One region of the uncultured Desulfovibrio sp. genome, then DNA from elsewhere that is predicted to be linked to it. Evidence: predicted binding sites of a transcription regulator. Region 1 holds the regulator's gene; each other region holds the start of a gene.
The links. The regulator sigma-54, encoded in region 1, starts transcription at its own class of promoters, with help from an activator protein. The targets are predictions, from matches to a motif close to CTGGCACGGNNNNTGCTT.
Positions count from the first base shown of each region.

Region 2: the regulator sigma-54 is predicted to act here: its motif matches at 1,436-1,453, upstream of Q0J57_RS08840 (ammonium transporter).
Region 3: the regulator sigma-54 is predicted to act here: its motif matches at 7,071-7,088, upstream of ispD (2-C-methyl-D-erythritol 4-phosphate cytidylyltransferase).

Region 1 covers NZ_CALUWO010000006.1:4,491-14,793, forward strand. Annotated here, with positions in the region: gene Q0J57_RS07355 (PTS sugar transporter subunit IIB) at 1-203, opposite strand, end outside; gene Q0J57_RS07360 (PTS sugar transporter subunit IIA) at 205-660, opposite strand; gene rapZ (RNase adapter RapZ) at 715-1,629, opposite strand; gene raiA (ribosome-associated translation inhibitor RaiA) at 1,668-2,204, opposite strand; gene rpoN (RNA polymerase factor sigma-54) at 2,230-3,660, opposite strand; gene dapF (diaminopimelate epimerase) at 3,995-4,858, opposite strand; gene aspA (aspartate ammonia-lyase) at 5,326-6,765, opposite strand; gene hslU (ATP-dependent protease ATPase subunit HslU) at 6,822-8,135, opposite strand; gene Q0J57_RS07395 (TRAP transporter permease) at 8,270-10,303, opposite strand, start outside.
Region 2 covers NZ_CALUWO010000008.1:58,292-68,594, forward strand. Annotated here, with positions in the region: gene Q0J57_RS08835 (BPL-N domain-containing protein) at 1-984, shown strand, start outside; gene Q0J57_RS08840 (ammonium transporter) at 1,624-2,832, shown strand; gene Q0J57_RS08845 (P-II family nitrogen regulator) at 2,847-3,185, shown strand; gene nspC (carboxynorspermidine decarboxylase) at 3,328-4,539, opposite strand; gene Q0J57_RS08855 (saccharopine dehydrogenase family protein) at 4,768-5,970, opposite strand; gene Q0J57_RS08860 (histone deacetylase) at 6,362-7,699, opposite strand; gene Q0J57_RS08865 (hypothetical protein) at 7,686-8,036, opposite strand; gene tmk (dTMP kinase) at 8,160-8,816, opposite strand; gene Q0J57_RS08875 (HD domain-containing protein) at 8,824-9,861, opposite strand; gene surE (5'/3'-nucleotidase SurE) at 9,932-10,303, shown strand, end outside.
Region 3 covers NZ_CALUWO010000003.1:31,428-41,730, reverse strand. Annotated here, with positions in the region: gene Q0J57_RS04540 (GNAT family N-acetyltransferase) at 1-344, shown strand, start outside; gene Q0J57_RS04535 (hypothetical protein) at 430-777, shown strand; gene Q0J57_RS04530 (glucokinase) at 1,083-2,051, opposite strand; gene Q0J57_RS04525 (CTP synthase) at 2,230-3,870, opposite strand; gene Q0J57_RS04520 (phosphoribosylformylglycinamidine synthase subunit PurQ) at 4,056-4,865, shown strand; gene Q0J57_RS04515 (Nif3-like dinuclear metal center hexameric protein) at 5,106-5,921, shown strand; gene Q0J57_RS04510 (C4-type zinc ribbon domain-containing protein) at 5,950-6,726, shown strand; RNA gene rnpB (RNase P RNA component class A) at 6,839-7,192, shown strand; gene ispD (2-C-methyl-D-erythritol 4-phosphate cytidylyltransferase) at 7,219-8,583, shown strand; gene Q0J57_RS04495 (long-chain fatty acid--CoA ligase) at 8,594-10,303, shown strand, end outside.

The DNA.
Region 1 (10,303 bases):
CCCAGCACCCGGGGCAGGTCCTGCACGGTGACGAAATGGGTTTCCACCGTTTCCGGCACAGCCAGCAGGGTTATCTGCTGACGCAGCAGGTCCTCCGCCATGGCATCGTTGGCTACCACAAGGTGGCGGGCGGCAACATAGGGCAGCCAGCCCTCGATGACCTGCCCGTGCACAAGCCTGTTGTCAACGCGAAACCACGCCATGTCAGGCTCCAGGCTTTTCCGGCTTTTCACGGGTCTTGCTGCGCAGCATCTTGCCGGCCACCACGATGCCGCGGGTGCCTGCGTCGCCTGCCAGTTCGGCAAGCTCGGCCAGGGGCTTTTCGCGGCAGCTGAACACCTTGAGCAGCATGGGCAGATTGACGCCGGTGACCACTTCCACATTATGGCTGCCCAGCAGGGACAGGGCCAGATTGGTGGGGGTTCCGCCGAACATGTCCGTAAGAATGATGACGCCAGCTCCCTTGTCCAGGCGCTGGGCGGCATCATCCAGGCGGCGCACGGTTTCGGGCACTTCCTGGGCAACATCCACGCTGATGGAGGTACAGTCACTGAGCGTGCCGAGGATGAATTCCGCGGTCCGCAGCATGGCAGAGCCATAATCCGCATGTGCCACGACAATGATGCCGACGTGAACCGGCCTGCTCTGATCTTCTGTCATGATGACCTCGCACGTTATCCAGGGAAAAAGGATAAGAAAATAGTGCCAGCTTTTCTAGCCGAATTCAAGATGACGGTGCTCCACGGAGGTGGCATAGTCCGCCTGGCGCAGGGCCTGGGTCAGTTCTTCGGCCACAGCCACAGAGCGGTGCCGTCCGCCGGTACAGCCAATGGCAATGGCCACCCGGTAGCGCCCTTCTGCTTCCATGAGCGGCAGCATGTAGAATAGCAGGTCCTGCAGTTTCTGCAGGAATTCGCGGGCACCCGGCGAGTTCAGCACATAGTCCGACACGGCCTTGTCCAGCCCGCTCAGGGGGCGCAGCTGCGGATCAAAATAGGGATTGGGCAGGAATCGCATGTCAAAGACCATGTCCGATTCGCGGGGCACCCCGTATTTGTAGCCGAAAGACAGCACATTGACTCGTATGGCCCGCAGCTTTTCCCGGGACCGCCAGCGTTTTTGAATGGCCCGCCTGAGGTCATGGATGGAAAAGCGCGTGGTGTCCACCACCAGGTCCGCCGTTTCCCGCAGCGGCAGCAGTCGCTCCCTTTCCGTGCGCAGGGCCTCTTCCAGGCCTAGCCCTTCGCGCTCCAGCGGATGGGGACGCCGGGTGGTGGCATAGCGGCGCATGAGTTCCTGGGGGGTGGCTTCCAGAAAGAGCAGCATGGGCCGCACGCCGGCCTCGGCCATGCTGGTCAGAGCCAGATTGGTTTCTTCCACAAAGTTGCTCTGGCGGATGTCCATCCCCAGAGCCATGCCGCGGTAGCGGCTCATGGAGGGGCGGGACATCATGCCCGCCATATCGGGGGCCAGGCTGGCCGGCAGGCCGTCCACCGTAAAATAGCCAAGGTCTTCAAATACTTTCAGAGCCGTGCTTTTGCCTGCGCCGGAAAGGCCGGTCACAATGCAGACCTGGGAAGGCAGGCCGGCGGCAAGGCTGTGAGGGCGGGAAGGAGATGCTGCGGTCATGGCTGGGAAAAAAGGCCCCCTTGCGGGGGCCCTGGAGGTTAGAGAACCGGGTCGATGAGCGCAAAGCCGCTGGTCTTGCGCCGGTAGACCACGTTGACGCGGCTGCTTTCGGCGCTGATGAAGACCAGGAAGTCCCCGCCCACATTTTCCAGCTGCATGATGGCTTCATCCAGGTGCAGCGGCTTGGCGGCGAAGCGGTCCGTGCCCACCACGTCGGGCTGCTCTTCTTCACTTTCCAGGTTATAGGTGAAAACGTCCACATCCACATTGCGGGCCTGGCGGCGCTGTTCCTTGACACGCGAGACCTGCTTCTTGATCTGCGCCTCGATCTTGTCCGTGACCAGGTCAATGGCGGCATACATGTCAGAGGTCTGCTCCGAGGCGTTGATGTGCAGCCCTTCGCCCGTAACGGTCACTTCGCAGCGATGACGGAACTTGTCGACGGTAAGCACCACATCCACTTCCAGGCCGGCAGCCTTGCCAAAGAAGCGCCCCAGCTTTTCCATGCGGCGGCGGGCATACTTCTTGAGATGGTCGGACGCATCGAAATTCTTGAAAGCAAAAGAAATGTTCATGGAGCCTCCCGAGTGTTCACTGGGGTTAGAAATGTTCCCTTCGCTTGGAGGAGGAGGGAATATCCAGAGCCGTTCTGTACTTGGCAACAGTGCGGCGCGCAATGTTAACCTTAAAGTGTTCCTTTAACATTTCCCCCAGGCGTTCATCGCTGAGGGGGGCGTGGGGGTCCTCTTCGGCAATGAATTTCTTGAGCAGCGCCTTGACGCTTTCCGAACCGACCTGGCTGCCGTCATCCAGTTCCAGCGCACTGTTAAAGAAAAACTTTAACTCAAAGATACCGTGGGGGGTGGCCACATATTTGTTGGTGGTGATGCGGCTGACCGTGGATTCGTGCACGCCGATATCGTCGGCAATATCCTTGAGGATCAGCGGAGCCAGGTGTGTTACCCCCTTTTCAAAGAACGGGCGCTGATGACGGACAATGCTTTCCATGACCTTGTAGAGGGTCCGCTGGCGCTGGTACAGGCTGTTGATGAGCCAGATGGCCCCGCGCTTTTTTTCGTTGCAGTAGTCCTTCTGGGCGCTGTTTTCACAGTCCAGCGCCCACTGCCCCATATCCGAAAGTTGCAGCTGCGGCAGGCCGTCATCATTGAGCACAATGACGAAATCATCGCCTGCCTTGTACACGAAAACATCCGGGCTTACATAGGTCGGCTCGCCACCGCCGAAGCTGGCGCCGGGCATGGGGTCCAGGCTCTGGATGATGTCCAGGTATTCGCCCAGCTCCTCCTTGCTCAGCTTGAACTTGCGCAGCAGGGGCTTGTAGCGCTTGGCTTCCAGGTCTTCAAGGTGGCATTCGATGAGTTCCCGCAGGATGGGGTCCCGGTCGTAATTGAGATTGCGTATCTGGATGAGCAGGCATTCCCGCGCATCCCTGGCGGCCACGCCCACGGGGTCAAAAAGCTGTATGCGCTCCAGAACGGTCTGCACCTCGGCCGGTTCCACATGGCATTGGCTGGCAATTTCCTCAAGACTGGCCTGGAGATAGCCGGAAGAGGAAAGATTGCCGATGATTTCTTCGCCGATTTCCTTCTGGCGCTCGTCAAGGGTGGACAGACGCAGCTGCCACATGAGGTGGCTTTCAAGGGATGGCTTGACGGAATAACGGGCTTCCAGGGGAGTCATCTCCTCCGGCGTTTCGTAATCCCGGGGCTGAACAAGGCGTGGGCTACTGGAAAATTCCCCAAGGTAGTCTTCCCAGTCGGCATTCCGGGAAAGATCCGTATCATAGGCCACATCGTCGTCATGTGGCTTGCGGTCGTCCGGCGGTTCCTGCGTTTCCGTGGCCAGATGATTGTCCCGTTCTTCCAGAAAAGGATTTTCCAGCAGCTCCTGCTGCACCGTCTCCAGCAGTTCCACCCGGGAAAGTTGCAGAAGACGGATGGCCTGCTGCAACTGGGGCGTCATGACCAGTTGTTGCAGCGTCTTGAGCTGTTGTTGCAGTTCTATAGCCATAACTATCGAGAAACCTTTTAAATTTTTAGCCTGCCATCCTTCACAAATACCATGCCACAAGCACAGAAAACTTGCAAGCATGCGGAAAAGATGGTCTGACACAAAAGGAAATCCGTGTCGTTTTCCTCGAGCGCGCCCTTCCAGACAGCATGCTGCCGCAAAAAACGGGGACCCGGTGCGCCTGCCGCCCGGCGCGGGTACCGGGGCAGCTGCGGGCTTTTGCGGCAGCCTCCCCCTGCCGCCAGGACGGCCTGACGCAGGAAAATCCGCTTCCGGCTTGGGCAGAAGCGGATTTTCCTACAGAAGCGGGCAGCCAATGAGGCTGCCCCGCTGGTCAATAAAAGGCGAATGTGCCGTCCGTGCTGCGGCAGGCCGGGGCCGTCAGATACAGGTGGTCATCGGCCTTGTTCCAGTCCACATGCAGCGAGCTGCCGCCCTGCAGCTCCATTTCCACACTGCGATCCGTGCGCTGGCAGAGGATGCAGGCCACGGCACTGACGCAGGCGCCTCCGTCGCGTACGCGGATGGAATCGCCCTGCTTCCATGCGCAGAGCCGCACACGGGAGGACGAGAGCACTTCCACAAATTCCAGGACCACGCCCCGGGGGAAGAGGCCCAGTTCACCGATGCGCGCGGCAATGGCCGGGCAGTCGGTCTGTGCCAGATCAGGGGTCAGGATAATGCCGTGTGCCACCCCGTCGATGCCCACAGCGGTCAGGCTGTAGGTGATGCCCCCGACACTCAGGGGATAGTCGATGAGACGGCTGCCTTCCACCCCGCGGGGAAGCACAACGGGAATCTGGGCCGCCGACAGCACGGGTACTTCCCTGTCCACCATGATGGCCGACACATCGCCGCCTTCGAGCAGGATGCGCACCACCTTGATGCCCGCGGACGTTTCCACCCGGATGACCTCGCGGCGGCAGATGTCCTTTTCAAAAACATAGGAGCCTACGGCGCGCAGGGCATTGCCGTAGCGGTCGGTTTCGCTGCCATCGGCATTGTAGAGGCACATGCGCACGTCCGCCTTGTTGGAGGGCATGACCAGCGCTACCCCGTCGGCACCAATGCCGCAGTAGGGATTGCAGATGCGGCGGGCAAATTCGCTGCCGTCATGCACATGCTCCTGGAAACCGTTGACGCAGATAAAGGCGTTGCCGAAGCTCCGCATTTTCGTAAAGGCAATGATGTTTGTCATATTCATCTCTCGTTGCCGGAAGCCGGCAAGGGGTTTGGCGTATGGCGGCAAGGGACGGCCGGAAGGGGCTGCGCCGGCCCTGGTCTGTCAGGCCAGGCCGGGGCGCATTGGCCCTTCTCGACCACGTATAGCAAAAAACGGGCCTGGGGAAAAGGGCACACTGCCCTGCCGGGCGTCATTCCCTGCCCTGCCGGCACGAAAAAGCCGGAAGCAGAGCAACGCATCTTCCCCCCCGGGATAACATCGCTCTGCTTCCAGCAATTCCTGTCAAGCCGGCGTCGGCTTGTATATGGCACTGGCTGATTTGCGGGATCCCCGTAAGGATTCCAAAAACAAACAGCATTTCAATATGTTAAATTGACAAACTCTGCAAGTTTTTTTTGCCCTCCGCCTATGCCCGCCCGGGAGTGCTTCCGGGCGTCTGCGGGACAGGCGCGTCATGCCGTAGCCGGGGCCTGCTGCCGGGCTTAGCCCTTGGGGGCTGCCGGCGAGGACGTACCGGCGGGCAGCGGGCTGCCGGGGCGCAGCATGTGTTCCGGTGCCAGCAGATTTTCGAGCTGTTCGCGGCTGAGCAGGTTTCGTTCCAGGACCACATCAAAAAGCGAACGGCCGGATTGCAGGGCTTCCTTGGCAATGGAGGCCGAGGTTTCATAGCCCAGATAGGGATTGAGGGCGGTCACAATGCCGATGGAATGATAGACCAGATCCCGGCAGCGGGCTTCATTGGCCGTGATGCCGCGTATGCAGTAGTCCACCAGGCTGCGGCAACCGGCGCCCAGGCGCTTCATGCCCGAGAAGAGGGAATAGGCAATGACCGGCTCCATGACATTGAGTTCCAGCTGTCCCGCCTCGGCAGCCATGGTGATGGTGACATCCTTGCCGATGATGTCAAAGCATATCTGGTTCATGACTTCAGGCATGACGGGATTCACCTTGCCGGGCATGATGGAGGAACCGGGCTGGCGTGGCGGCAGATTGATTTCGTTGAGGCCGCAGCGCGGACCGGACGAGAGCAGGCGCAGGTCATTGCACATTTTGGAGATTTTGGTGGCACAGCGCTTGAGCACGCCCGAAAGCTGCACATAGGCGCCGGTATCGGAAGTGGCCTCCACCATATTGTCCGCCATTTCCACGGGTACGCCGGAAACTTCGCGCAGCTTGCGGGTGACCAGTTCGGCATAGCCGGCCGGGCTGTTGATGCCCGTGCCGATGGCCGTGGCGCCCATATTGATTTCGGCAATAAGATTGCGGGCTTCGCCCACGCGCATCATGTCTTCGCTCAGGGTATGGGCATAGGCGGCAAATTCCATGCCCAGAGTCATGGGCACGGCATCCTGCAACTGCGTCCGGCCCATTTTGATGATATGGGCAAACTCCCTGCCCTTTTCTTCCAGGGCTTCCCGCAGATAGTCCATATCGCCGATGAGCTGGGTCAGCTTGGCGTAGAGGGCAATGCGTATGGCCGTGGGGTAGGCGTCGTTGGTGGACTGGGAGCAGTTCACATCATTGTTGGGGTGACAGTACTGATACTCGCCCTTCTGGTGCCCCATGATTTCCAGGGCGCGGTTGGCAATGACTTCATTGGCGTTCATATTGCATGAGGTCCCTGCCCCGCCCTGGAAGACATCCAGCGGAAACTGGTCGTCAAATTTGCCGGCCACAATTTCGTCGCAGGCCTGGCAGATGGCCCTGCACTTGTCCTGCGACAGGACGCCAAGTTCGCCATTGGCCAGGGCCGCCGCCTTCTTGACGCAGGCCATGCCCTGAATGAATTTGGTCAGCGTGGAAATGGGAATGCCGGAAATACGGAAGTTTTCCAGCGCACGGCAGGTCTGGATGCCGTAGTAGATGTGGGCCGGGATTTCCATTTCGCCGAGAAAGTCGTGCTCCGTACGGGTTGCGTTCATTGCTGCGTCTCCAGACGGGAACGGGCTGCATCCTTCCGGCATGCAGCCCGCTGGGGTTACAGGATATACTGGCTCAGGTCCTCGTCATCGCGCACATCTTCCAGATGCTGGACAACATAGTCGCGGTTGACCATGATCTGCGCACCGGGCATGTCCGGCGCATCAAAGGAAATTTCCGCCAGAATCTTTTCCATGATGGTATAGAGGCGTCGCGCCCCGATATTTTCCGTGCGTCCGTTGATGATTTCGGCAAAGGAGGCAATCTCTTCCAGGCCGTCATCGGAAAAGCTCAGCTTCACCTGTTCCGTGCCCAGCAGCGCCTCGTACTGCCTGGTCAGGGCATTGTCCGGCTCCTTGAGAATGCGCAGGAATTCTTCCTTGCCCAGGGGTTGCAGCTCCACACGCAGCGGAAAACGCCCCTGCAGCTCGGGTATCATGTCCGACGGCTTGCTGAAGTGAAAGGCTCCGGCCGCAATGAAGAGGATGTGATCCGTGCGCACCATGCCATATTTGGTATTGACGGCACTGCCTTCCACAATGGGCAGCAGGTCGCGCTGCACGCCCTCGCGGGAAATGTCGGAGCTGCGGTTGCTGCCGGTGCTGGCAATCTTGTCAATTTCGTCAATGAAGATGATGCCCATCTGCTCCACGCGTTCGCGGGCGCGGTCGGCCAGCGCCTCCTGATCCACAAGTTTGCCCGACTCCTCCTGCACCAGCACGTTGAAGGCTTCGCGCACCTTCATCTTGCGGCGACGCTGACGGGGAGGAAAGGCCTTGCCGAACATGTCCTTCACCTGGCTGCCCATTTGCTCCATGCCGGGTATGGCAAAGATGTCGATGCCGCTGCCGCCCTGCTCCACCACATCCAGTTCCACTTCCCGGTCGTCCATGAAGCCCAGACGGAACTGCTGTCGCAGCTTTTCGCGTGTGGACTGGCGTTCTTCCCCGCCGAAGGAATTGGGCAGCAGCAGGTCCAGCAGGCGGGATTCCGCGGCGGCCTCCGCCGCCTGACGCACGCGGGCATTTTCCTCGTCACGCACCAGCTTGATGCCGATTTCCATGAGGTCCCGCACCATGGATTCCACGTCACGCCCCACATAGCCCACTTCCGTAAACTTGGTGGCTTCCACCTTGATGAAGGGGGCGCCGCTGAGCCGGGCCAGACGGCGGGCAATTTCGGTCTTGCCCACGCCGGTAGGCCCCATCATGATGATATTCTTGGGCGCAATCTCGTCGCGCAGTTCGGCGGGAAGGTGCTGGCGGCGCCAGCGGTTGCGCACGGCCACAGCCACCATGCGCTTGGCCTGTTCCTGACCCACCACATATTTGTCCAGTTCGGCCACGATTTCACGCGGTGTCAAAGCGCTCATATGTTCTCCTTGCTCTGCCCTTCCGGAGGGCATGTCAGCAAAGTATAGTCACTCGAAAGCGGACTGGCAATGCCGCCCGGCAGCGCAGCATAAAAAAGGGCCGGCAGAGCCGGCCCGTGCATGGCAAGAGGGGGTCAGGCGGCCGCCGCCGGGCGGGGACCGTCCGGCATAGTCTTCTGCAGGATATAGACCAGCACCATGAGCCCCAGACCGATGGCATCCGTGATGATGCCGGGGGTAATGAGGGTGATGGCGCCGGCCAGCAGCAGGAGGCGTTCCCAGATGTGCAGGTTGCGCAGCCAGAAGCCCACACTGGCAAAGGAAAGGGATACGATGCCCAGAATGGCCGTGACCACATAGCTGGCCACTTCCGTTCCGGTGGCATTAATCATGAGCAGACCGGGATTGTAGCAGAAGATGTACGGAATGAGGAAGCCTGCCAGTGCCAGCTTGACGGCCATGAAGCCCGTGGCATTGGGTTCTGCCCGGGCAATGCCGGCCGCGGCATAGGCGGCCAGGGCCACGGGGGGCGTCAGGTCGGCCAGAATGCCGAAGTACATGATGAAAAGATGCGCTGCCAGCGCGGGCACGCCAAAGTGCATGATGGCCGGGGCGGCAATGGTGGCCAGCACAATGTACTTGGCCGTGGTGGGCAGCCCCATGCCCAGCACGATGGACGCCAGCATGGTCAGCACCAGGGTCAGGGCAAAGCTGTCGCCGGAGACCACCAGAATGGCCTGTGCCAGCTTGAGGCCCAGGCCGGTCAGGGTCACCACCCCGATGACAAAGCCCGTGCAGGCGCAGGCCGCGGCCACACCCAGGGCCAGGCGGCCACCGTTTTCCATGGCGCTCAACACGTCCTTCACGTTCATGACGTTGGTGCGCCACAGTTCCTTTTCCACGCGCTGGCCGGCATAGCTGGCGCCATTGATGGCCTTCCAGTTATTGGCAATCCACGAGATGATGACCGTGGCCAGGATGCAGTAGTAGGCGGACTTGAGGGGGGTGTAGCCTTCTATCAGCAGATAGATGAGCACAATGATGGGCAGCAGCAGGTAGCCCCCCTGCCGCAGCACCACCCAGACCCGGGGCAGGCGCTCCTTGGGAATGCCCTTGAGTCCCATGCGCTTGGCTTCCATGTGCACCATGAGGCCCACGGCCAGATAGTAGAGCAGGGCCGGAATAAGGGCTGCCTTGGCGATTTCCACATAGCCGATGCCGAGGAACTGGGCCATGATGAAGGCGGCGGCCCCCATGATGGGCGGCATGATCTGTCCGCCGGTGGACGAGGCCGCTTCCACGGCGCCGGCAAAGGAGCCGCGGTAGCCTACGCTTTTCATGAGCGGGATAGTAAAGGTCCCGGTGGACACGGTATTGGCCACGGACGAGCCGGAAATGGTGCCGAAGAAGCCGCTGGCCAGCACGGCCACCTTGGCCGGGCCGCCTACGTAGCGGCCGGCAGCGGCCAGGGCGAGGTCAATGAAGAACTTGCCCAGCCCCGTGCTGTGCAGGAAGGCGCCGAACAGGATGAAAAGAAAGACAAAGGAGGCGGATACGCCCAGCGGCGTGCCGAACAGCCCCTCTGTGGTCAGATACATGTGCGAGACGATGCGCTGCACGCTGAAGCCGCGATGTCCCAGCATCCCGGGAATGAGATTGCCGAACTTGGCGTAGAGCAGAAAGACAATGGCTACCAGGGTGATGGGCAGCCCCACGATGCGGCGCGTTGCCTCAAGCACCAGGACAATGGCGGCGCAGCCGAAGATGAAGTCCAGCTCCGTGGCCGGGCCGGCATCCAGCACGATCACGTCGTAATTCCAGACGATGTAGGCGCACACAAGGGCGCCGGCCATGGCCAGGATAACGTCGTACCAGGCCAGTTTGTTGATTTTGGAGGCACGGGCCGGATACAGCAGATAGACCAGCGTCAGCACAAAGCCCAGATGGACGGCACGCTGTATCTGCGGCGGAAAGGCCCCCATGGCCGCCGTATACAGATGAAAGGCCGAAAAGGCGATGCAGAGGAAGCGGACAAGAATGTCCATCCCGCCCTTGAACGTGCGGTACACGGATTCCTTGTCGTACTTGGCGACGATTTCGGAAACATCCATGGTTTCCTGGCTGCGGGCCACGGCAACGTGGTCCACGTCATCCGTCTCTTTTTCCAG
Region 2 (10,303 bases), on a different contig from region 1:
CCCCCCCTGGGCGATGCGGCCTGCGCCCTGATCCCGCCCTACTGGCGCGGCTGCGCCCATGTCCCTGCCGACGACTGCCGGCACTGCACGGCCAGCGTGGCCGGGCAGCAGCTTCCCGGCCCTCCGGGGGCGGGAGCACTGCCCTCGCTGCCGGTCTGGTGGCCGGGGCGCTTTGCGCCGCAGGCAAAGGACAGCGTCAGCGTGCTGGCCTGCTACGAGGCTCCGGATGACGACTTCTGGCTGGCCGATCTGCCTGTGCGCCGCATTCCCGATCATGTGTTCGAGGCCTGGCAGGCCCTGTACGGGGTCAACCTCTCGTCGGATTATCTGGCCGGCCAGCCTGTCATCGTGGCGGGAACGTACGGCCAGGGGCGCTATGTGCTCAGCTATTCCCATCTGGAAACCCCGGACAGCCCGGATGCCAACCGCTGGCTGGCCCACCTGCTGCGCGAGCTGGCCGCCCTGGCGCCGCAGCGGGAACTGGTGCCCGCCTGGAACCTTTCCGGCGATGCCCCGGCGGCCGACCTCTGGCCCGTCCATGCCCGGCCCCTGCTGCGCCGCGCCCTCACGGCCGTGCGCGAGGTGCTGGACCTGGGCGTGGAACACCATCTCTTCTTCCGCCGCGCTCCCTGGCTCTGGGGCTGGAAGTCCGGCCTGCCCGGTGGCACCTGCAACAATCTGTACGCCGCCCTCCATACCCTGGCCGACATCGCCCCCTCTCCTGCCGCACTGGACCTCTGGCAGCGCTGCGGGCAGCGCCTGGCCGATCTGGCGGGCCTGTTTCGCGACGGGGCAGAAGGCTACCTGCTGTCCTGCCGGCTGGCCGATGTCCTGTCTCCCATGGCGCCCGATGTGGTGGACCCGCGCGGCCTGGACAATCAGCGCCAGGCCATTTTCGGCCATCCCATGCGGGGCGGCGGCCTCATTGAAGAGCTGCTGGTCATGGCCGAAGAACTTATCTACCTGTCACAGGACGCCAACTGATACCGTCACCGCCGTCCGCGGCCGCCCCGGCCATGGACAAGGCGCCGCCTTTGCCGGGCGACTGCCTGCCGCGCATGGTCTCCCTTCCCCAAAAAAATACATCGATGTATATTTTTTATAATATACTCATTTTTCACATTTTTTTATTTTAGTCCTCCCCAAAATCCTGCCCACAGCTTCTCCCGGCCACAGGGGCCGCCTGCGTGCCAGCACAGGAAAAACAAAAAATGTAGATTTACGGACAAAAGCCATAACCATTCAGCATTACTGATTCTTTTTTTTGAGGCTTTCTTCTTTGTCCGCATGAGACACACTGAAAAGTCTCTTTTCTACATTTTTGTCATAAAACATCCCCTCCTGTCTGACAGCCCGTCTGGCCCCGTGCTGTCTGCCATTTTTTATTTCCTTGAAAATTAGTATGTTATAAAAAAATTGTCCTGAACATGTCATGTTGGCACGCTTTGTGCTTAGGCCTCAGTAACCGTCTGGCTCTGCCAGCGGGGAAGAAGATATGGCGCCAAATCCTCTTCCAGGTATCTTTTTTCGGGTCAGACAGCCGCCGTGCGTGCCGGAAGACAGTGCTTCCGGGGATACATGCAGGATGGTCGACGACGGCCAATGACCATAAAGGAGTTCAGGATGACCCCTGCGGACACGACTTTCATCATCATCTGCGCCGGGCTGGTTATGCTCATGACGCCGGCGCTGGCCCTGTTTTACGGTGGTCTGGTGCGCTCTCGGAACGTGCTGTCCACACACATGCACAGTTATGCCAGCCTGGGGCTGATTACGGTGCTCTGGGCGCTGGCCGGGTATACGCTGGCCTTTGGCAATGATGTGGGGGGCCTCATTGGCGACCTGTCCTATCTCTTCCTCAATGGCGTGGAGGGCGTTGCCGCTCCCATGGCTCCCCAGCTGCCGCACACGGTGTTCATGGCCTTTCAGTGCATGTTTGCCGTGCTGACCGTGGCGCTCATTTCCGGCGCCTACGCCGAACGTATCCGTTTTTCGGGCATGCTGCTCTTTTCGGCCCTGTGGTTGTTCTTTGCCTATGCGCCCATGGCGCACTGGGTCTGGGGCGGCGGCTGGATGGCCAAGATGGGCGCCGTGGACTTTGCCGGCGGCGCGGTAGTGCACATGGCTTCGGCGGCTGCGGCTCTGGCCTGCGCCCAGGCGCTTGGTCCCCGGCTGTCCACTGGTCCTCAGTCCTTCACGCCGCATAATCTGCCCATGACCCTGCTGGGTGGCGGCATGCTGTGGTTCGGCTGGTTCGGCTTCAACGCGGGCAGCGCCCTTGCTGCCGGCCCCCTGGCCGGACATGCCCTGCTCACCACGCACCTGGCCACGGCCTGCGGCATCCTGGGCTGGATGCTGGTGGAATGGAAGCGTACCGGCAAGCCCACCAGCCTGGGCGCCATCTCCGGGGCGCTGGCCGGCCTGGTGGCCATCACCCCCGGTGCGGGCTTTGTGGGGCTGCTGCCTGCCATGATCATCGGTTTTGTTGGTGGTATCGTCTGTTACGGTGGTGTGCTGCTCAAGAGTCGCTTCGGCTATGATGATGCGCTGGACGTGGTGGGCATCCACGGCGTGGGTGGCACCTGGGGCGCCCTGGCTACGGGTCTCTTTGCCTGCGCGGCCATCAACAATGTGGACGGCCTGTTCTATGGCAATCCGCGCCAGCTTTGGGTACAGTTTGTCTCCGTTGTGGGAACGTGGGTCTTTGTTTATGTGGTCAGTCGCATTCTGCTCTTCATCGTTGACAGAACCGTCGGCCTGCGCGTAACGCCCGATGCGGAATACACCGGCCTGGATCTGACCGAACACAACGAACGGGGCTACTCGCTGTAACCAAGGGAGATATCATGAAGAAGCTGGAAATCATCATCAGGCCCGGCATGTTTGAAAAGGTCAAGAACGAACTTTCCCATCTGGGCATCCACGGCCTGAATTATTCGGAAATCAGGGGTTTTGGGCGACAGCACGGGCATACGGAAGTGTATCGGGGCACCACCGTGCAGGTGGACTGCCTGCCCAAGGTCAAGATTGAGCTGGTGGTCCATGACGAAGCCCTGGAAAAGGTGCTCAATGCCGTGGTGGGCACGGCCCGTACCGGCCAGGTGGGCGACGGCAAGATCTTCATCAGTGACATCGAGGATGCGGTCCGCATCCGTACCGGAGAACGTGGCAACGAAGCTCTGTAGGTAACCGGCACGGCGGGGAGCCACGCCCCGCCGGCCCCTCCCGCAGCGTAAATCCAGAGGCGCCTGCTTCCTCTCAGGGAAGCAGGCGCCTCTGGTTATTGGTACTCAAGGGTGCGCCGACGCGCTCCACGGGTATCCTGCCCTAGGACAGACGGTTGCGGAAATCCTCATAGCCGAAGGCATGCAGCAGGCGGAAATCGCCGCCGGCATCAAGCAGGCCGATGCCGGGCAGGCGCAGGCCGTTGAAGGTCGTCGTCTTGACCATGCTGTAGATGGCCATGTCGCAAAAGATGAGGCGCTGCCCCACGGCAAGGGGCGCGGCAAAGCTGTATTCGCCGATGACATCCCCGGCCAGGCAGGACTTGCCCCCCAGGCGGCAGGTCCAGCCCTTTTCGCCGGCCTCGCCCGCCTCTACAAGGCGGTTGCCCTCCGCCACAAGCACCCGGGGCCGATAGGGCATTTCCAGCACATCGGGCATATGGCAGGCCGCGGAAGTGTCCAGAATGGCAATGGGCATGTCTGCCTCCACCACATCCAGCACCGTGGCGGTCATCCAGCCCGCATTGAGGGCCACGGCCTCGCCGGGTTCCAGATAAATCTGCGCGCCGTAGGTCTGCTCCATGTGCGTGATGCAGCGGCAGAGCAGGTCCAGATCATAGTCTTCGCGGGTAATGTGATGCCCGCCGCCGAAGTTGATCCAGCGGCACTGGGCAAGCTGCGCCCCGAAATGCCGTTCCACGGCCTGCAGCGTGCGCTCCAGCGCGTCCGCGCCCTGTTCGCAGAGGGTATGAAAATGCAGGCCGCTGATGCCCTCCGGCAGGCTGGCGGGCATGTGACGCGGCCGGATGCCCAGGCGCGAGCCGGGGGAACAGGGATTGTAGATGGCCACCGCCCCTTCCGAGTGTTCGGGATTGATGCGCAGGCCGCAGGTGATGCGGCGGCCGCTTTCCCTGGCATAGGCCAGCAGGCGCGGCCGGAAATGCGTCCACTGGGCCAGGGAATTGAAGACGATATGATCGGCCAGCGGCAGAAGTTCCTCCATGTCCGCATCGGACCAGCCCGCGGCAAAGGCATGCACCTCGCCGCCGAATTCCTCCCGGCCGAGGCGGGCCTCGTCCACGGAGCTGGCGCAGGTGCCGTAGAGCGGGCCGTGTCCGCCGCGGGACGCATCCCGGCTCAGCAGCGGAAAGGTGGCCCAGGCGGCATAGCCCTTGAGGGCCAGCAGAATGCGGGCATGCGTGCGCTCCTGCACGCTGTTCAGAATGGCGGCATTGGCCAGCAGGCGGGCCTCATCCAGCACAAAGCAGGGGGAAGGGACGCGGGCCGGATCAAGCAGGGGAAGCAGATGGTTCATGCGCTGTGCTCACAATGACGGAAAAAGGGGCGGAAAAAGGGAGGGGCGCAAGGCCCCTCCCTCTGGTGACAAGACTGGCGGCAGACCCTGGAGCATTTGCCGTGTGGAACGCTTCACGTTTCACACCATATGGCCTGTCGTTTCGCGGAAAAAACGCGGTTTTCCGCGCGCTTCTGGCCGGACGGCGCTGTGCCCCTCGCGTTCTGCCTTTTTCAACGGCAGAACGCTCTAGTCCACGTCCACGCACTGCCAGGGCAGGCCGTAGACATTGAGATCGGCCATGAAGGGATCGGGATCGAACTGTTCCATGTTCCAGACGCCGGGCTTGCGCCACGTGCCGGTGGCGATCATCTTGGCGCCGATCATGGCGGGCACGCCGGTGGTATAGGAAATGGCCTGCGAGCCCACCTCCCGGTAGCATTCCTCATGATCGCAGATATTGTAGATGTAGACGGTCTTTTCCTTGCCGTCCTTGATGCCGCGCATGACATCGCCGATGCAGGTCTTGCCCCTGGTCAGCGGACCGAGGGAGGCCGGGTCGGGCAGCAGTTTGCTCAGGAACTGGATGGGCACAATGTCCACGCCGTTGTAGTTCACGGGATCGATGCGGGTCATGCCCACATTGCCCAGCACCTTGAGGTGGTTCAGGTAATTCTCGGAAAAGGTCATCCAGAAACGGGCGCGCTTGATGCCCTTGAGGTTCTGCACCAGCGATTCCAGCTCCTCATGATACATGAGGAAGCACTTCTTGGGCCCGATATTGTCCGGGAAGTCATAGGTCATGCTCCAGGACAGGGGGTCGGTTTCCACCCATTCGCCGCGCTCCCAGTAACGACCGCGGGCGGTCACTTCGCGGATATTGATTTCCGGGTTGAAATTGGTGGCAAAGGGCTGGCCGTGATCGCCGGCATTGCAGTCGATGATGTCCAGCACGTGCACTTCGTCCAGCTTGTGCTTCATGACCCAGGCCGCAAAGACATTGGTCACGCCGGGGTCAAAGCCGGACCCCAGCAGGGCCGTCAGCCCTGCCTCGCGGAAACGGTCCTGATAGGCCCACTGCCACTTGTATTCAAACTTGGCCGTGTCCAGCGGCTCGTAGTTGGCCGTATCCATGTAGTGCACGCCGCATTCCAGGCAGGCATCCATGATGTGCAGGTCCTGATACGGCAGGGCAATATTGCAGACCACTGCCGGCTTGACCTCACGAATGAGGCTGCACAGTTCGGGCACGTTGTCCGCATCCACCTTCGCCGTGGCGATGTCCACGCCCAGACGGGTCTTCACCGACCGGGCAATGTCGTCACAACGCGACTTGGTACGGCTGGCAAGGGTAATGTTGCCGAAAACGCCCTCGTCCCTGGCTGCCTGCGCCACCTTGTGGGCCACAACGCTGCCCACGCCACCGGCGCCGATGATCAGAATGTCTGCCATGCTGACTCCTTTTGCGGTAGAGGCCCAACGGGCCAGATCCAGAATCGGGATGCGCAATCCGCCGCCCGCAGCCGTTCACATAGCCTGAAGCGGCCATAAGGTAAAGTCGGCAATGTTACGGCAGGAAGGTTTTTGCACGACACCATGCCGGACATGCCGAACGGGGCGAGAAAACGCGCGTTACCAGACGGTTCTCCCCCGCCTCCTCGTGCTTCCCTCTCCCTTGCCGGCACGTCTGTTCAGGGCGGGCAAAGGGCTGCATCCGGAAGCTGGCGCACGGCCCTTCCTCCGGCTCCGGCCGCACGGCAGCAGCCCGGGGGCGGAAGGGGACGGAGCGACGAGCACAGGCGCCCGGACGCCTGCCCGCGCCGTCTGCCATGAATCGCGCTGCCTACACCGCAGCCGCATCCTGATCGAGCAGCAGCACATGGGCATAGCGCCCGCCCTGCCGGGCAGCCCGGGCCAGACTGTCCGCCGCACGGCGGCAGTGCTCGCAGGCGCCGCGCGGCAACAGCAGACAGAAGGAACGGGGCACCCGCTCGGAGCTGGTTTCAAATGTGCCCAGACCGGTGCAGTGGGGGCAGAGCCGCCAGCTTTCCCGCTGCTGTTCGCGCAGCATGTCCGTATCATAGAAGATATGCTTGCTGCGACGCCACCAGCGGCCATGAGCATCCTTTTCTTCGCCGCCCTCGTCAGGTACGGCAGGAGGATGCCGGTAGATATCCACGATGGCGTCGCACAGGCGGGCGATATAGTCCGTCACGCGGGCGCTCTGCCGCTCGCTCTGCGGCGTCCACTGCGGTTCGCGGATGTCATCGGCAGGCAGCCCGGCCAGAGCCAGGCAGATGCCCAGGTTCACATAGGGCAGCGCCCCCCGGATGGAATACCCGCCTTCCAGCACCGCAATATGCGGATTCAGCAGCGCATTGAGCGCGGCATAGCCCTGTGCCGACAATTTCATATTGGCCAGCGGGTCCGTGAAGTGATTGTCCTGCCCGGCGGAATTGATGATGAGGTCCGGCTGAAATTCCTCCAGAATGGGCAGTACCGCATGACGGATGGCATACAGATAGCCGGCATCCGCCGTTTCGGGCGGCAGGGGGATATTGATGGTGCGGCCCAGGGCCGCCGGCCCGCCGCATTCCTGGGGAAAGCCCGTGCCCGGATAAAGGGTGCGGCCGTCCTGATGCAGCGAAATGAACAGGGTATGCGGGTCATTCCAGAAAATATCCTGTGACCCGTCGCCGTGATGCACATCCGTATCCACCACGGCAATGCGCAGGGGCCGCCCGTCGGGCCGGGGGTAGTGATCGCGGATGTATTCGATCATGACGGCTTCATTATTGATATTGCAGAAGCCGCGATTGCCATGCACCACGCGCATGGCATGATGCCCCGGCGGACGCACCAGCGCAAAGGCCCTGTCTTCCTTTTTTTCCATGACCAGGCGGGCGGCGGTAATGGCCCCGCCGGCCGAGGCCAGGTGGGAATCCGTGCTCACGGCCGCCACCGAGGGCAGACAGAAATGGACACGGGCCAGCTGGGCATGGCTTGCCATGTCAAGGCGGTGTTCGGTGATGCCGGGGATGTCGAAGAGGCCTTCTTCCAGCAGCTGGTCGCGGGTATAGAGCAGGCGCTCTTCCCGTTCGGGATGGGTGGGCGAGATGGCCCAGTCAAAGGCCGGGAAAAAGACCACCCCCAGCCGGCGAGCGGCGCTAAAGGTCGTCATCGTCCACGTCCGCGTTTTCAAAGATGTCTGCCCCGTAGCGGGCATAGGCCACCAGCCGGCCGAATCGGCCCAGGCCCAGGCCGTAGGCCAGGTTGCTTTCGGCCACCACGGCAAAGAGCGGCCCCTCGCTGTCCTGCACCACAAAGCAGCCGCCGGCCCCCGCCTCGCGACGGAAGACGCTGCACTGCAACAGGGCGGCATCGCCCAGACGGTTCACGAACTGATGCCCGTCAGGCAGCAGGCCGTCGCGGATGGCCGCGGCCAGGGCCGCATCCTCGCGGGGCGCAAAGGTGGTCTTGCCATTGCCCTGCACCAGCAGGGTATAGATTTCACACATGGATGTCCTCCCGCGGCCCCCGGCAGGGCCGCACGGTCCGGGGCACACGGTCCGGAGCGCACAGTCTGGGGCGCTCCCGATGCGGGCCGGCCGCCCGGGCAGCGGCCGCCGGCAGCATGGCCCCTATGGTTCCAGAATACAGCCATTGCGGGCCAGAAAGTCCTCCACCGCCGAAAGGCACTGCAATTCCACATCCTCGGGGGGCTGCGTGGCATCGATGATGGCAAAGCGCTTCGGCTCCTCCGCAGCCAGTTGCAGATAGCCCTGGCGCACCCGCTCATGAAAATCCAGACTTTCGGCGTCAAAGCGCCCTTCCGAAAGCACGGTGCCCTCACGCTGATTGCGCAGACCGGCCCGCTCCAGGCCCAGCGATACGGGCAGATCCAGCAGCAGGGTCAGGTCCGGTTGCAGGCCGCCAGTGGCCATGCGGTTGATATGGCGCAGCTTCTCCGGGTCCAGACCGCGCCCGTAGCCCTGATAGGCCAGGGTGGAGTCGGTATAGCGGTCACAGAGCACAATCTGCCCGGCCTCCAGCGCGGGCCGGACAATTTCGCCCACATGCTGGGCGCGGTCCGCCAGAAAAAGATACAGCTCGGCCCGGCTGTGCAGCCCGCGGGTGCGGGCATCCAGCAGAATGGGACGGATGGCCCGCCCCAGGCCGCAGCCGCCGGGTTCGCGGGTGAGCACCAGATCGTAGCCGCGCCGGCTCAGCTCCTGCGACAGCAGGGTCAGGGCCGTGGACTTGCCGGAACCTTCAATGCCTTCAAAAGTGATGAACATGGCAGCCTCACAGAAGTGACAGTTCTTCAGCAGACGGGGCGGCCGCCCGGCGGCGCCGGCTGCTGCGCGCCGCCTGGGGCGCCTCCGGCGTTCTTGGCCCCCGGTACAGGGCGCGGCTCAGGGTAGCCTGATAGGGCGTCCAGCCCTCGGGCGATTCCAGCGCGGCAAAGAGACTGCGGCACTGGGCCATCTTGGCGTCCAGATTGTCCGCATAGTGCAGGGCCAGGGCCTCGGCGGTCTGCGGCAGGCGCACGGCGCCGAAGGCCAGCTCGCCGTGATGACTGAGCACCAGATGCCGGAAGTGCCGCACAAGCCCCTCTTCCAGCCCGGACCGGCGCAGAAAGGGCGCCAGAATCTCCAGCCCCAGCTCCATGTGCCCGATGAGTCGCCCCTCGTCGGTATAGTCATTGACAATACCGCCGGAAAATTCGCGTATCTTGCCGAAATCATGAAAAAGCGCACCGGCCAGCAGGGTCTGCCGGTCCAGTTCGGGGTACTGGTCAGCCAGGCGCCGGCACAGGCGGAAGACCCCCAGGCTGTGCTCCAGCAGGCCGCCCGCATAGGCATGATGCACGCCCTTGGCCGCCGGGCAGACGCGAAAGGCCGCCCGCAGGCCGTCGTCCTTCAGCACGGAGCGCACAAACTTGCGCCATGGCGCGTACAGAAACTCCTCCTCAGCCAGGGTCTGCACCTCTTCCAGCATGTCGTCCAGCGGATAGGGGCTGGCCGGCATGAGCCATGCCGGGTCCACGGCCGCGCTTTCCGCCGCATCCAGCAGACGGCAATGTTCGATGGTGAGCTGCACCTGCTCCCGGTACAGGCCGGTACGCCCCTGCACCTCCACCAGCGCGCCCGTGGGCAGCTCCGCAATTTCCGTACTGAGAGGCGACCATATCTTGGCCTCCAGCACCCCTGTGGCGTCAGACAGCAGCACACGCCAGTAGGGGCCGTTACGGGACTGCCCCAGCGTGGCCTGCCCCACGGCGAAAATGCCACGCACCTCTGCGGGGGCCGTAACATCTTTGACGTAATGACCTTTTTCCATATATCTTTGACCCTGTGCTCCGATTGGGGGCATATTGCACAACAGTTCCTTGTTTCCGGGGGTTTGTCAAATGGATGTTCTTCTGACCAATGACGACGGCATCCGCGCACCGGGCCTGCGCGCCCTGTATGCGGCCCTGCGCGAGGCCGGCCATACCGTGCACGTGGTGGCGCCCATGCGCCAGCAGTCCGGTGTGGGGCATTCGCTCACCGTCTTTGATCCCTTGCGCGCCATGGAAATCAGCGAGGCCGACTTTTCCGGCATCGGCCTGTACGGCACCCCCACGGACTGCGTGAAGCTGGCCCTGGGCAATCTGCTGAAAAAACGCCCGGACCTGGTCATGTCCGGCATCAATGCCGGTCCCAACGTGGGGCCGGACATTCTCTATTCCGGCACCGTGGGCGCCGCCACGGAAGCGGCCCACGAAGCCCTGCCCACCATG
Region 3 (10,303 bases), on a different contig from region 1:
TGAATGAGGCCCCGGCACGCCAGTTTTACGAGCTGCTCATACGGCGCCTGGCCGAGACGGGCGATGCCCGCGTCATTCTTGCCCGCCATGAGGACCACGACATAGGGTTCATCTTCGGCGGACTGGCCGGCACGGTCTATCGCGGCCAGCAGTTCAGCTATGATGCCCAATGGGCGCATGACTCCATCGGCAATGTGCTGCAACTGGAAGCCATTGCCTGGCTCTGCGAAGAAGGCATCCTGCGCTATGACATGGGGCCGCTCACCGGGGAGCGCATGGGCTACAAGGCCCACTGGACAGAACTGGTGCTGCCTTCCCGCGCTGTGCTGCTGCGCCAGCGCTAGGGCTGCTGCTCAACAAGCCGGACATGGCACCGGCTTCCTGCCCTCATTTGTCATGAGCGGAAATGACCTTGCAAAGGAAACACGGGTGAATATCCCCAAAAACATTTCCTCATGGATGAAGATTTCTCCAGCGGAAGTTATATGGCTGCTGTTTTGTGGCTTCATGACAACCTTATGGGTAAGTGAAGTGTGGAGCGTCAAAACTGAACCAGAGAAATACGCAGACGTGTGGGGTGGCGAAGGGCCTGTGGCCCAGGTGTGGTATTATGACGCAGAATGCCTGTATGTGCTTCACCTGGCATGCCTGATTGTCTGGTTCCTGTCGGGCATGTTGCTTTGCCTGTGCTCATGGTCCTTCAAACGAAAGCTGCTGCTTGCGCATGTTTGTCTGAGCATGCTGTGGCTTGTGGCTGCCCATATGGCCGTTCCGTAATCTGCGGCCCTGGTGTGCTCAAGGAAAAAAGGAAAAGAGGTCTGCTCCGGGGCATGGGGACGGCGCTTTTGGCCTTGTCCCCACTGGCTGGACGGATAGGAGTGCCCCATTACCGTCCTGACAGCAGCCTGTCTGATCTGGCTGCACGCCATTTTTGGGCAGCCGTCCCCAGGACGTGTCTGTGCCCACGCGTGCCGCGCAGTCCTGCCCCTGGCGTTGGCGTGCCATGGTTCTGCGTTTGTGCACATGTGCTGCTGCACGCCCCGGACCGGTGTCAGCGCACGACGCTCCGTCCGGCAGCGGCATCACGCTCGCAGCAGACCGGCCCCCAGCCAGGCCGCGCCCCACAGGGCACTGCCGGCATCCGTATAGGCACGCACGGGGATATGCTCCAGCACGTCAAGGGAAGGCGCCAGGGCAAAGGCCCGGGCAAAGGCCGCGTGTGACACCAGTAGCGGATTACGCCGCACCATGCCGCCGGTCAGATAGAGGCCGCCATAGCAGAGCGTGGACAAGGCCCAGTGCGCACAGACCCGCCCCAGAAAGCGGGCATACCAGCGCAGGGTCCGGCACTCACGGGAAAGGCCGGCCACGGCGGCCTGTGCCGGTGTCAGGGCCTCGCCCGTCAGATACTGGTGCAGCACGGCCAGACCACGACCGCTTACCACATCATCGCCGGACAGTGCTGCCCTGCCCAGCTGCGCGGCGGCAAAGGCGGCAAAGTCCGCTTCCTCCTGCCCCACAAAGGCAAAGAGCGTGTGCCCGGCCTCGGCGGGAACAGGACACCAGCCGCCCCCGGCCTCCGGCAGCAGCCAGGCCGTTCCCAGACCGGTACCGGCACCGATGACCGCCACCGGCCGGGCCTGCGCCTGTTCCGCCGGCGGCGGCTGGCACGGCCCGCACACATGCCGGGCGCTCCGGCCCACCGGCGTCAGCGCGGCACAGGCCTCGGCCAGAAAGTCGTTGACCAGCAGACTGCGCCGCAGGCCATAGCGCTGCCCGGCCTGCCGCAGGTCCAGACGCAGGCCCGCATTGCTCAGGGCTACCACGCCGTCTTCCCGCACCGGGCCGGCCGCCGCCACCACCAGGGCATCCACCGCCTCCAGCCCGCAGCCCTGGGCCGCTGACCAGCGGTGCAGCAAATCAGCCGTATCCTTGACGGCCGCCGTAGGGCAGGTGACGCAGGATTCCAGACACAGCTCCCCGCCGCTCAGGCCGAAACGGGCCAGCCGGCAGTGCGTTCCTCCCAGATCAATGCTTGCCAGACAGGTCATCTTCCCTTCTCCCCATTGCTGACCGCACCAACGCTGCCCGGCCGACAGCGCGCATGCCGGAATGTCACTTCTGCCGGGGGCGGAACGTGTCCGGCCCCTGGCCCATACGACGCGGGGCGGGGCTGCGCATGTCACGCAACTGCCCCGCCCCGCCGCTGGTCATTGGTCAGACGTCACGCTAGCCGGCCTTTTTCTTGGCCGCGCTGATGAAATCGCGGAAGAGCGGATGGGCGGCCATGGGACGGGACTTGAATTCGGGGTGGAACTGGCAGCCCACAAACCACGGATGGTCAGGCAGCTCCACGATTTCCACCAGGGAATCGTCGGGAGCCAGGCCGCTGAACACCATGCCGCCCCGGGCCAGGACGTCGCGGAAGGCATTGTTGAATTCATAGCGGTGGCGATGGCGTTCCTCCACCATTTCCTTGCCGTAGGCGGCTGCCGCAAAGGTGCCGGGCAGAATCTTGCACGGATAGGCGCCCAGGCGCATGGTGCCGCCCTTGTCGCTGCCGGTATCGCGCCGTTCCAGGTGCTTGGTGCGGAAGTCGTACCACTCGGTCATGAGATAGATGACCTTGTGTTCGGACAGCGGATTGAATTCCTCGGAATTGGCATCTTCCAGGCCAGCCACATGGCGGGCAAACTCGATGACGGCACACTGCATGCCCAGACAAATGCCGAAAAAGGGAATCTTCTGCTCGCGGGCATAGCGGATGGCCTCGATCTTGCCCTCCACGCCGCGATAGCCGAAGCCGCCGGGCACGAGGATGCCGTCGCAGCCCGCAAAGGTGGCGGCACAGTTGCCGGCGTCCACGTTTTCCGAATTGACATAGCGCAGATCCACCGCCACGTGATTGGCAATGCCGGCATGGATGAGCGCCTCGTGCAGGCTCTTGTAGGCCTCCTTGAGGTCCACGTACTTGCCCACGATGGCGATGGTCACCTTGCCCTGGGGGTTGGCGCAGTCATGCACCAGCTGTTTCCAGGCTTCCAGGTGGGCATTGCGGGCCGGCAGGCGCAGCATGATGGCCACCTTCTGGTCAAAGCCTTCCTCATAGAAGCGCAGGGGCACCTCGTAAATATTGGCCACGTCCACGGAGCAGAAAACGGCGTCCTGATCCACATTGCAGAACAGCGCGATCTTGCGCCGCATCTCCACCGGAATGCTCTGTTCACAGCGGCAGAGGATGATATCCGGCTGAATACCGATGGAAAGCAGCTCCTTGACGCTGTGCTGGGTGGGCTTGGTCTTGTGCTCGCCGGCCGCCTTGAGATAGGGCACCAGCGTCAGGTGAATGTTCAGGCAGTTGTCGCGGCCCAGCTCGGAACGCAGCTGGCGGATGGCTTCCAGAAAGGGCAGGCCCTCGATATCGCCCACCGTGCCGCCAATCTCGATGATGGCCACATCCGGCGCATCGTCGCCTTCGGACAGGGAAAGAATCTTGCTCTTGATCTCGTCGGTGACATGCGGGATGACCTGCACCGTGCCGCCCAGGTAGTCGCCGCGGCGCTCCTTGGCAATGACATGATTGTAGATGGCGCCGGACGTGGTATTGTTCTTGCGCGACATGGGCACGTTGAGATAGCGTTCGTAGTGGCCCAGGTCCAGATCGGTCTCGGCGCCGTCATCGGTGACAAAGACCTCACCGTGCTGAAAGGGGTTCATGGTGCCGGGGTCCACATTGATGTAGGGGTCCAGCTTCTGGATGGTGACCGTAAGACCGCGCGTCTGCAGCAGGGCACCGAGAGAGGCTGCCGCAAGGCCCTTGCCCAGCGAGGAAAGCACACCGCCTGTCACAAAAATATACTTGGTCTTCATACTGTTCTCCCCGGGGCAGTGGCTTGTCGTTACGGCCTCGGTGCGCGCCCCCCGCACCACTTCATCCTGCCATGTATAGCCTATTTGGGGTTTCATGACCAGCATTGACTACGCAGCGCACAAAACGTAATGTGAATTCCCTTTACACCGCTGGCGACAACTCGCCTATGAAGGAGGCTGTGCGCATGGGCGCTGTCAACACCCTTGTCATCACGGGCTATGGAACCAATTCCCATCTTGAAACGGCCCACGCCGCACGTCTGGCCGGCGCCGACCGTGCCGACGTGGTGCACTTTTCGGACATTGTGGCGGCCAAGGTGCGCCTGGACGACTACCATTTTCTGGTCTTTCCCGGCGGCTTTCTTGATGGCGATGACCTGGGCGCGGCCCAGACAGCCAGCATGCGCTGGCGTTACCTCAAGGATGCCGACGGAACGCCCCTGCTGGAAAGCCTGACGCGCTTCATCAATGACGGCAAGCTCATTCTGGGCATCTGCAACGGCTTTCAGCTGCTGGTCAAGCTGGGGGTGCTGCCCGCGCTGGACAATGCCCGCTTTGAACGCCAGGTTTCCCTGAGCCACAATGATTCCGCCCGCTACGAGGACCGCTGGGTCAGCCTGCTGCCCAATCCGCACAGCCCCTGCGTCTTCACACGCAATCTTTCCCTGCTGCGCATGCCCGTGCGCCATGGCGAAGGCAAGCTGGTTGCCCGTGACGAACCCACCCTGCGCCGCCTGCAGGAGGAAAACCTCATCGCCCTGCAGTACGCTGATCCGGCCACGGGGCAGCCCACCATGGAATATCCGCTCAATCCCAATGGCTCGCCCCTGGGCATTGCGGGGCTGACCGATCCCTCCGGACGGGTGCTCGGCCTCATGCCCCACCCCGAAGCCTTCCACCATGTCACCAATCACCCCGCCTGGACCCGGGGCGAGCTGGATACGCCCGGCACCATGCTTTTTGTCAATGCCGTGCGCTATCTGCGCGGCCAGTAGCCGCCATGGCGTCTTTCCGCCCGTCCGCCATGCGCCGGGCGCACAGGACGACAGCGGACAGGGGCTTTTGCCTTGACAGGTACGGCTCTTCTTTTTAGTATGAAAAGATGAAGAGCACCTGCTGCTTGTGTGCAAGCACGTCTGGGAACATGATCTGCGTGGCAGGGCATGACCATTCAGCACGGCATGAGGCACTTTTCCCTGCCAGGAAAAAGTGCCTTTTCATTTGGTGGATTTCGCATGCAACTTACTGAAATTATTGATGTCATAGAAAAAATCGCACCGCCTGCGGCGCAAGCGTCCTGGGACTGTTCCGGCCTTCAGGTGGCCGCACACCGCGACACGGTGTCCACCCTGGTCGTCTGCCTTGATCCCACGCCTGCTTCCGTTTCCGCCGCGCTGCAACGCGGGGCACAGTGTATCGTGAGCCACCATCCCCTGCTGCTCACGCCCCGTCTGCCGCGGCGTCTGGACGCCTATCACGAGGTGCTGCGCCTGCTGCTGCGCGAGGATGTGCCCCTGTACGCCTGCCACACCTCGCTGGATGTCAATACCGCCGGTCCGGCCGCCTGGGTGGCCGAAGAGCTGGGCCTGACCCGCCGGGCGGTCATTGAGCCTGCTGCCGCCCAGCCGGCGCCCTCCGGCCAGGACGGTCTGCCGCTGGGCTACGGTCTGGCCGGAGACCTGCCCGCGCCCATGCCGCCGGCCCGCGTGCTGCAACAGCTGAGCCGCTGGATCGATCTTTCCACCGCGACCCTGTGCGGCCCGCAGCCGGATGCGGTGCGCCGCATCGGCTACTGCACGGGATCAGGCTCGTCCCTGCTGGAAGAGGCCCGCGCCCTCGGCGTGGAATTCTACATCACCGGCGATGTCAAGTACCATACGGCACTGGATGCGACAATCTGCATGGCCGATGTGGGGCATCACAGCCTCGAAGAGGAAATGATGCGCCGCATGAGCCAGCTTCTGCAGCAGCGCCTGCCCGGCCTCACCGTCTTCTTTGTGCCGTCCGTCTCGCCCCTGCGGCCCCTGGGCGGCGCCGCCAACCCTTTTTAAGATCGCCTTTCCCCCTGGGAGGATACCAATGAATACGGCTGTCTATCTTGACCAGATCCGTCAGCTTGTGGAGCTGCAGAAAGTGGATGACGCCATCTTTGCCGTGCGGCAGGAGCTGGAGCGCGCCCCGCGTGAGCTGGAAGACCTGCAGCAGCGCTATGATGCCAGCTGCGCCCAGCGCAACCGCGTGGTGGAAAAGCTGACCCATCTGCAGGAACAGCAGAAGCGTCTGGATTTTGAAATCGACAATGACGCCGCCCGCATCAAGAAAAGCAAGAACAAGTTCATGCAGGTCAGCGAAAGCCGCGAATACCATGCCATGGTCCGCGAAATGGACAATATGGAAAAGGTCAATCGTTCCCGCGAAGAGGAAAAGATGGCCCTCATGGAAGAAATGCAGCTGCAGAATGAACGCCTGGCCGAAATCGACACCACCCACACGGCCCTGGAGGCCGAGTTGCAGGTGCGCCGCGACAGCCTGGAAGAAAAGCTGGCCCTTTCCCGCTCCCGCCTTGAAGAGCTGGAACACAAGCGCGAAGAGGCCAGCAATGCCATTCCGCATCCGGTGTTCGTGCGCTATGAATTCATCCGCAAGCGTCTGGAACATCCGGTCATCGTGGCGGTGAAGGACGGCATCTGCTCCGGCTGCCACATTGCCATTCCGCCGCAGGCCTTCATCGAATTGCAGCGCGGCCAGCAGATTCTGAGCTGCCCCAACTGCCAGCGGCTCATCTTCTGGAACGAGCATTTCGATTTTCCCGAGGAACAGCCCGCCCCCCAAAAGCCCGCTACCCTGGTGGACTAGTTTGCCTCCGGGCAGCGGCGGCAGGAAGCCGGCAGGAGCCGCCCTGCCGCATGCCGCAGGCTTTTCCGAACATTGCGAACCGGCTGCCGTTTTCGGCGCCGGTTCCTACGCGGGAGCCGGACGGGCCACCGCCGCGGACACATGTCCGGGGAGGAAAGTCCGGGCTCCACAGGGCAGGACGCTGGATAACGTCCAGGAAGGGTGACCTTCGGACAGCGCCACAGAAAGCAAACCGCCACGCTGGTGGTAAGGGTGAAACGGTAGGGTAAGAGCCTACCAGATGCCGTGGTGACACGGCATGCTCGGCATACCCCGTCTGGAGCAAGACCAAATAGGGAAGGAGGCTGGCCCGGCCCATCCTTCCGGGTAGGTTGCTTGAGGGTGCGGGCAACCGCACTCCTAGAGGAATGGTGGCCTCATGCGGCATGCCGCATGACAGAACCCGGCTTATAGGCCGGCTCCCGCGTATTTTTATTGCAACCCTGGCACGTCATGATCTGCAATCCGCTCTCTGTGTCCGGCGACAGTCCCTCCGACGCCGGCGCACCGTCCTCCTCCGCCATGTCCTCCCCGGCAGCGCAGCCGGAGCAGGCTGCCCCCGCCTTCCGCACGCCGGCGGATGCCCGGCGTCCCTGGGCGCTTGTGCTGGCCGCCGGCAGCAGCCGCCGCATGGGGCAGGCCACCGGCGGCACGGCCAAACAGTTCCTGCTCTGGCAGGGTGCGCCCCTGTACTGGCACAGCGCGCTCACCTTCAGCCGCAGCGCCGCTGTGGAGGGACTGGTTTTTGTCTTTCCGGCGGGGGAACTGGAAGCACGCCAGCACGAACTGCGCCGGCTGGATGCCCACAGCGAACTGGGCCTGCCCTGGCTGGCCGTTGCCGGCGGCGCGGAACGGCACGACTCCGTCCTCAACGGTCTGCGGGCCGTGCCGCCCCAGGTGCAGCACGTTCTGGTGCATGATGCGGCCCGCCCCTTTCTGAGCGCCCGTCTGGTGCATGCCGTCTGTCAGGCCCTGAAGGAAGGCGCCACGGCCGTTGTGCCCGGCCTGCCGGTCACGGATACCATCAAGCTGGTGGACAAGGATGTGGTATGCGAAACCCTGCCCCGCCACCGCCTTGTGGCCGTGCAGACGCCGCAGGGCTTCCTTCGCCCGGCGCTGGAGGCAGCCCATGCCCGGCGCCTGTGCCGCCCAGACAGCCCGGAGGCCCTGCCTGTCACCGACGATGCCATGCTCATGGAGCAGCTGGGGCATGCCGTGCGCATCGTGCCCGGAGAAAAGACCAATATGAAGATTACCACACCGGAAGACCTGGCCCTGCTGCGTCAGCCCCAGGATATGCCCGAACCGCGCACCGGCATGGGCTATGATGTGCACCGCTACGCCAGTGACGCAGATGCCCCCGGCGCGCGTCCCATGAAGCTGGGAGGCGTGCCCATTCCCCACGCGCCCCATGTGCTGGCCCACTCCGACGGGGACGTGCTGCTGCATGCGCTCATGGATGCCCTGCTGGGCTGCGCCTGCCTGGGGGATATCGGCCAGCATTTCCCCGATGCCGATCCGGCGCTGGATAATGTTTCCTCTGCCCTTTTGCTGGACAGGGTGCTGGAGCGCTGCCGCGCCGCCGGTCTGCGGCTCTGCCATGCCGACATGACCATTGTGGCGCAGCGGCCGCGCCTTGCCCCGTACAAGGAAGAAATACGCACCCATGTTGCCCGCCTGCTGGGCCTGTCCCCGTCGGCGGTCAATGTGAAGGCCACCACCGAAGAGCGCCTGGGCTTCACCGGGCGCGAAGAAGGTATCAAGGCCTATGCCGTGGTCAGCGCACTGGCCACGTTTCCCCGAAATTCCGATGTGTAGTGAGGCGCGCATGCTCGAAGCTCCCCGGCCGTGGCTGGCCCACTATGATGCGTCTGTGGCAACCCGCATGGAACCCTACGGGCGTCCCCTGTTTTCCTTTCTGGATGATGCGGCACGGCGCTTTCCCGACAGACCTGCCCTGCGCTTTCAGAACACCCTTCTGACCTACCGCCAGCTCAAGACCCAGGCGGAAAAAATGGCCGGCCGCCTGCGCCAGATGGGCGTACAGCCGGGCGACCGGGTGGCCGTCATGCTGCCCAATCTGCCGCAGACCATGCTTATCTTCTGGGCCATTCTCAAGGCCGGCGGCGTGGCGGTCATGCTCAATCCGCTCTATATGGAATCGGAAGTGGTGACCATTCTCAACGATGCCGGCCCGCGGCACATGGTGCTTCTGGACCTGCTCTGGACGCGCATCAGTGCCCTGCGCGACCGCCTGCCAGTGCAGAATTTCATTGTTACCGGCATTGCCGATGCCCTTTCCTTTCCGCTTAATGTGCTCTACCGCCTCAAGGAGCTGCGCAACCGCCATGCCCCCCGCATTCCCTATGATGACCATGTCATCAGCTGGCGCCATTTCCGCCGCGGCGGGCAGCCCTATTCCTGCACCCTTGACAATCCCCAGGATACCACCGCCCTGCTCCAGTATACCGGCGGCACCACGGGCCTGCCCAAGGGCGTTCCCCTGACCCACGGCAATCTTGGCGCCAATGCCCTGCAGGTACGGGAAGTCATCCGCGACCTCCGGCACATGAAGCACAGCATTGTGGGGCTGCTGCCTTTCTTTCACGTCTACGGCCTCTGCCTGGGCCTGACCCTGCCCGCCATGCTGGCCGCCACCACCCTGCCCCTGCCGCGCTATGTGCCGCAGGATGTGCTGCACCTCATCGACAAATACAAACCCACCATCTTCCCCGGAGCGCCCTCGGTCTATGCCTCGCTGCTCCAGCAGAAGAACCTTGCGCAATTCGATCTCAAGAGCATCCTGCTCTGCATTTCGGGGTCCGCCCCCCTGCCGCACGAGCTGCGCCGCCAGTTCCACGAGCTGACCGGCGCCTCCCTGCTGGAGGGCTACGGCCTGACGGAAGCCTCCCCCATCACCCACCTCAATCCGCTGGACTATGAGCGCCAGAAGGACGGCTCCATCGGCATGCCCATGCCCGGCACGGATGCCATGATCGTGGCCGATGACAGCATGGAACCGCTCCCCCCCCATGAAGTGGGCGAACTGCTCATCCGCGGCCCGCAGGTTATGCACGGCTACTGGAACCGCCCGGAAGATACGGCGGCCGCCCTCAAAGACGGCTGGCTGCATACGGGCGACATGGCCACCATGGATGAAGACGGCTTTTTCTACATTGTGGATCGCAAGAAGGACCTGGTGCTGGTGGGCGGCTACAATGTGTATCCGCGTGAGGTGGAGGAAATCATCCTCGAGCATCCCCAGGTGCATGAAACGGTCTGCGTGGGCCTCAAGGATCCGCTGCGCGGCGAAGTGCTCAAATGCTTCGTGGTGCCCCAGCCCGGCACCTCTCCGGACAAGGGCGACATCATCAGCTGGTGCCGCAGCAAGCTGGCCAACTACAAGGTGCCGCGTCTTGTGGAATTCCGCGAGGAACTGCCCAAATCCGCCATTGGCAAGATTTTGCGCCGCGAGCTGCGCGACGGGGAAGAAGCCGGAATGGCGGCCCGCCATGAGCGCAAGGGCAAAGCCGGCCAC